Regions from separate parts of the Pseudoalteromonas fenneropenaei genome, predicted to be linked through region 2. Evidence: riboswitches for the same ligand, from Rfam matches in the RefSeq annotation. Region 2 holds a riboswitch; the other holds the start of a gene.
What was found. Region 2 has a riboswitch for lysine ahead of dapA (4-hydroxy-tetrahydrodipicolinate synthase). Riboswitches for the same ligand answer to the same signal wherever they lie in the genome.
Positions count from the first base shown of each region.

Region 1: linked by a shared signal. The riboswitch ahead of lysC (lysine-sensitive aspartokinase 3) and the one ahead of dapA (4-hydroxy-tetrahydrodipicolinate synthase) in region 2 are both predicted to bind lysine.

Region 1 is NZ_JBHRSD010000043.1:10,293-13,399, forward strand. Features, by position in the region: gene nhaD (sodium:proton antiporter NhaD) at 1-957, shown strand, start outside; lysine riboswitch at 1,042-1,216, shown strand; gene lysC (lysine-sensitive aspartokinase 3) at 1,318-2,664, shown strand; gene ACFOEE_RS18840 (PAS domain-containing protein) at 2,832-3,107, shown strand, end outside.
Region 2 is NZ_JBHRSD010000017.1:61,350-64,456, reverse strand. Features, by position in the region: gene ACFOEE_RS10475 (TraB/GumN family protein) at 1-365, shown strand, start outside; gene ACFOEE_RS10470 (hypothetical protein) at 436-1,056, shown strand; lysine riboswitch at 1,314-1,494, shown strand; gene dapA (4-hydroxy-tetrahydrodipicolinate synthase) at 1,607-2,491, shown strand; gene ACFOEE_RS10460 (2,3,4,5-tetrahydropyridine-2,6-dicarboxylate N-succinyltransferase) at 2,501-3,107, shown strand, end outside.

The DNA of each region.
Region 1 (3,107 bases), on a different contig from region 2:
CCTGCCGAGATCAGCGAACGACGCTTGATGTTTGTGGTTGGCGCCGCCGCTTTCTTGTTCTCATCCATTTCCGATAATATCACAGCGACGTTGATTTCGCTTGCGGTGGTGATGTCGCTGAAGCTGGACCCAAAAAAGTTAGTAAAATATGCGACTTTAATCATCTTTGCGGTGAACTCAGGTGGGGTTTCACTGATCACAGGTGATGTGACAACGTTGATGATTTTCTTAGCGGACAAAGTCTCAATTCCAGATTTATTACTGTTGGTGTTGCCGTCCATGGTGGCGGTGTTACTGCTTGCCACTATGCTATCGTTTGGTATGAAAGACCCAATCATCTTTGAAAAGCAAGAATTAAGACGCATTGAGAAAACCGATATCGCAATTGCGACGATTTTCTTCTCAACAATTGTGGCAACGTTAGTTTTGAGCGTGCTTTATCATGTACCGCCGCTATTGACGTTCTTATTCGGGTTGTCTTTGATGTTCTTGGTGGCACAATTCTTAATGCGTAAGAAAGACGTGAACAAGAAAATCATCGATTATATTCGTGAAATAGAATACGACACTTTATTGTTCTTCGTTGGCGTACTGCTTTTGGTTGGTGCGCTCAAAGAGGTCGGGGTGCTTAACTTATTTACGCATTTATATGAGTACTTGCCACCGCATTACGCCAACTATTTGATGGGGTTATTGTCGGCAACGATAGATAACGTGCCGCTAACAGCTGCATTATTGAAAGCAGACATTGTGATGACAGAGCAAAACTGGTTGGCCTTTACCTATGCGACAGGTGTTGGTGGTTCCATGCTTATCATTGGCTCAGCTGCTGGTATTATTGCCATGAGCAAAGTAAAAGCCCTGACGTTTATGAGCTACCTGAAAATGTCGGGTTACTTATTGATTGCTTATACTGTTGGCTACGCAGGGGCGTTCTTAGCAGGACAATTTATTTAAAAAGTACTTGACACCTAGACGTCTAAACGATAGTTTTCATCCGCCCAGTGTGAACTGGGCACTGCTATCAAACAGAGCTTTGTTAGCAACAGAAGAGGTGCGATACCTAGGTAGTTAGTGTGAGAGGACGAACTCAGTGAACACTAATGAGGGAGAGTATCGCCGAGGAGAGCCAGCGCTTCGTCGCGCCGGTTTTTCGGTTTGTGAGGCTGAATCCTCAGGACTGTCACCAAGATAATGGTGGAGAGCTTCTGGCAATGGTTTATATCTTCCTTACCGACGAGTCACCTACTTGCCAAGTTCTCCTTGTTTTTTGTGATTGCCGCCACCATGTTTAAGGCGCAATCAAAAGGAGATTCCATGAATTCACAATTCGTTGTTGCTAAATTTGGCGGCACAAGCGTAGCCGATTTTGATGCCATGCAGCGCTGTGCGCAAATCATTCACGACGATAACAATGTCCGTCTGGTTGCTGTAAGCGCCAGTGCTGGCGTAACCAATCACTTAGTCGCTTTGACTCAACAAGGTCACAGCGATGCGGAACGCGCGCATATTGTTGAGCAGATCATTCAAATTCAAGACAATATTCTTGCCAAACTGAGTCTTGATGCAGATCTTGCACAAGGTTTTGACCTAACAATCAATGAACTACAAACCTTGGCAAAGCACAGTGCGCTCAGCAAACAACAATGTGATGAAATGCTGAGTTTCGGCGAGCGTCTCTCTTCTTACTTGTTTACCCAAGTTTTACGTGACTTAGGTATTGCGGCACAGCGTTTTGACGTGCGCCAAGTGCTAAAAACAGACTCGCATTTTGGTAAAGCAACGCCAGATATTAAAGCCTCGCGATTAGCCGCAGAAGCGCATTTAGTGCCACTGTTAAACGATTATGTAGTTGTAACCCAAGGCTTTATCGGTGCAGATCAGTTCGGTCAAACAACGACTTTAGGTCGCGGTGGCTCAGATTACAGTGCCGCATTATTAGCTGAGGCAATTGACGCCTCTAGCGTACATATTTGGACTGACGTAGTGGGGATTTTCTCAACCGATCCAAGACTCTGTGCTAAAGCGACGCCAATTGCGCGTTTAAGCTTTGATGAAGCGGCAGAAATGGCCACGTTTGGTGCCAAAGTATTACATCCGGCGACGATTCTACCAGCGAGCCGTAAAGGTATTTCAGTGTTTGTTGGCTCAAGTCGTGAACCGCATGCTGGCGGTACTTGGATTGAAAAAGAGAAACGCCAAGAAGCGGGCATTCGTGCGGTCACCCAACGTAAAAACCAAATTTTACTGACCTTGAAAAGTCCCGAAATGTTGCTTGCCAGCGGCTTTTTAGCGCGTATCTTTACCATTTTGAGTAATTACAATATCTCGGTTGATTTGGTTACGACTTCTGAGATAAGCGTTGCATTGACTTTAGATAATGCGCCAAACGCTAGCCGTCCAGAATTGGATCAAGCTTGTTTGGAAGAGCTCAGTCAGTTCTGCCATGTTACGGTAGAAAATAACCTAACATTAGTGGCTTTAATTGGCTCTGAAATCCAGCTTAAGTGTGAGCAGAGTAATCTGATGGCGGTATTGGCTGATTTTAACATTCGCCTGATCTGCCACGGTGCCAGCAAACACAACCTGTGCTTCTTAGTTGAGCAAAGTGAATCAGATAGAATCGTTCAAGCTATTCACCAACGTTTGCTTGAGGCGGCGTAATCTTATCGGCGTAGTGTAACGCACACTACGCCAGCATCTTTTTTAAAATAGTTTCGTCACGATTGGCACATTGTGGTTTTTTGCTAATACTTAAAACGCATGGGTTAACCATGTACGCGTTGATTTTAAGCAGCAAACCAGATGAGTCAGCAAGGTAACGCTAAGCTATGAAAAAAGATGAAGATAAGAACCTAGAAGAACTGTTTTTTTTCAGTCAATTGCTGCAAGAGTGTTCAGCGCTTGAGCTGCTTAAACAGATTTTGATTTTTTCCCACCATGCCGTTGTGATCACTGATGCTAATCAGCTCAATGGCTATCGCATTATCTATGCTAATCCGGTTTTTTGTCGTCAGACTGGTTACGAACTGGCGGAGTTAGTGGGTAATTCACCTAGTATTTTACAAGGCTCTGACAGTAATTGGCCGGTCATCCATCGCATTACG
Region 2 (3,107 bases):
AAACTATTGAACAGCAATTTGGCTTGTTTAGTCGTCTCGGTGAGTTTGAAGGACAGATGATAGACGACGCTTTAGCGCAGCTAAATGATGCAAACAAATATATTCATCCGCTGATTTATGCTTGGCAGCGCGGCGATAATGACGGACTAGCCAGCTACCACCGCAGCATTTTCGGTCAAGATGAATACACTAAGCGTAGCGAGCAAATTTTGCTCACTGAACGCAACCGCGCTTGGGTAACGACGCTAGTCCCCAAGCTCAAGCAGCACTCTTTGTTTATTGCGGTTGGCGCTTTGCACCTCACCGAACAGCAAGGTTTGCTTGAACTTTTAAAAATAAATGGCTTTAAGATTAAAAAAGTTTAAATGTGTTTAAACCTTTTGCTGTGAAGCTGTCGTCTAAATAGATAATTCACAGCAACAGGTATTTTTAACCATGAAAACTAAACTCTTTGCCCTACTTATTACCCTTGGTTTGTCATCTGTGGCATTCGCCGATGATACTCGCACCATCACAAAAACATTTAGCAAAAAAGACAGCGCAGAGCTTGCCATCGACGTTCCTGTTGGTAGTGTCGACATCGATACTTACGACGGTGACAGCATTGAAGTCACTATCGTGCTTAGCCATAAAAACGACGACAGCTGGTTTGCCAAAAAAATCAATCTCGACGAATTTGAACTTGAGTCTAAGCAAAGCAGTAAAGCACTGGCTTTGACTATCGACAGCGATGACATTGAGCAAGAATGGCAAGTCAAAGTGCCAGCCTCTATGGCACTCGATCTTGAGCTTGGCGTTGGTAATGTGAAAGTGGTTGACCTTGCTAACTCTGCAGCAATCGAAGTGGGTGTGGGCAAAGTACGTATCGACACCTCACTAGACGACTTCAAAAGTGTCAAACTGGACTCAGGCGTCGGCCATACCAGCATCAACGGTTTTTCTGTTGCAATGAATGAAGAGCGCAACATGGTCGGCTCAGAAGTAAAATATCGCGGCAAAGGCGAGCATAGCATTGCGGTTGAATTAGGTGTGGGCAATATTCGTTTAAGCCATTAATTACGCACCCGCACAAAATCTTAAAAGCGGAATTTTAGCGACATATTCAACGAATTTAACGGCTATTTATCTAAAATAGCCGTTTTCCTTGCTGTCTTACAACTTCATCAAATTGACCCAGCAAAACAACCTTAACCGACGCAGAGCGCTAACACTTGAACTAAAAATCAACGCTTGACACCCAGACGTCTAAAATGTTTCAATGCCGCCTCACCCGATTTTTATGCTGTGGTATGGATGGCTCCATACCCTAGTATTGGGCTGGAAGAGGAGCGTTATTCAGGTAGTTGACTGGAGGGGAGCAAACCCCAACGATGGTCAATGAGGGGAGATAACGCCGAGAAGTAAACTGTTTTGCTATGGTTTTATTTCGGACGACTGGGCTGAATCCCAGCGACTGTCACCAAGAACTGGTTTTGGTGGAGAGCTTCTGGTCTTGAAATTATTAGGCCAGTGCTGCCTATTTTTTTGAGTCCATTGCTCTTCGAATTTTAATCTGTTCGAAGCTTTGGATCCCTCCATGCTCCGAACACTTTTAAGTTCGGTAGAGATGAAAACATCATTCGACTTATCTGATTATCCGTTATGGACTGCTTTGGTCACGCCTTTTGACGCCAATGACCAAGTAGATTACGACGTACTGACACGTCTTGTTGCTGAGCAAACCGCGGCTGGCAACGGTATTTTGCTATTGGGTTCAACCGGCGAAGGTTTAGCGCTGACGCTTGCCGAGCAGCAGCAAATTGTGCAATTTGTGTGTGACCTCAACCCTCAAGTGCCGTTAATGGTAGCTGTCGGTGGTATCAATCTACATGCTCAATTGGCATGGCTGGCATTTTGCAATACTTTGCCAATCCACGCTTATTTACTTGGCTCACCGCTCTATGCCAAACCGGGTGTGGTCGGCCAAACCCAATGGTTTGATGCCCTGCTGAGCCACACTGAACTACCTTGCATGATTTACAATGTGCCGGGCCGCAGTGCGGTGGCGATTGCGCCAGAAGTATTAACCAACCTTAGCCACCACAACAATCTCTGGGCGCTCAAAGAAGCCTCTGGCGACATCAGTAAGTTTGAAGCCTTCCGTAAAGCAGCGCCTCAGGTAAAAGTATTTAGCGGCGATGATGGCTTAATGCCTTATTTTGCGCAAGCTGGCGCTTCTGGCTTAGTAAGCGTGGCTGCCAATGCGTGGCCGCAGCAAACCGCTGAATTTGTGCGCCGCTCTTTGGCGGGGACTTTTCCGAATTTATTCACCACTTGGACGGATGCCGTCAACAGCTTATTCACTGTAGCAAATCCTATTCCTGTCAAAGTGTTGATGCACCAACAGGGCAAACTGGCAACGCCACACCTACGCCCACCACTGACTCACTTAGAACTCGATAACACCGCGGCGCTTAGTGCTGCGAACGACACCATTTTAGCTTGGAATTAAGGTAGTAGCATGAGCTGGTTAGATTTATTAAACGATTTAGAACAAGGTAAAGTACGCGCAGCAACACAGGATGAGCACGGTCAGTGGCATGCCAATGTTGCAGTGAAACAAGGTATTTTAGAAGCGTTTCGCAACGGCACCAATACTGAATTTCCCGGTGGCTTTGTTGATAAACACAATTTAGCGCCGCGCGGCTTTGCCGCTGAAGATGGCGTACGTATGGTACCAGGTGGTAGTAGTGTGCGTCGTGGTGCGTACGTTGCACCAGGCACTATCATTATGCCACCGGCCTATATCAACATTGGTGCCTACGTAGACTCTGGTACTATGGTTGATAGTCACGCGTTAGTTGGTTCATGTGCACAAATTGGTAAAAACGTGCATTTAAGCGCGGCAGTACAAGTCGGTGGGGTACTTGAACCCGTCGGCGCAAGCCCTGTGGTAGTTGAAGATGGCGCCTTTATTGGTGCCGGCTGCGTCTTAGTAGAAGGCGTAGTCGTGAAGAAAAACGCGGTATTAGCACCCGGTGTACGTCTTTCTGCTGCAATCCCTGTCTATGATTGTGTCAATGAGCGCATGCTCGACAAAGGCGAAGCTATTCCTGAAAACGCCATTG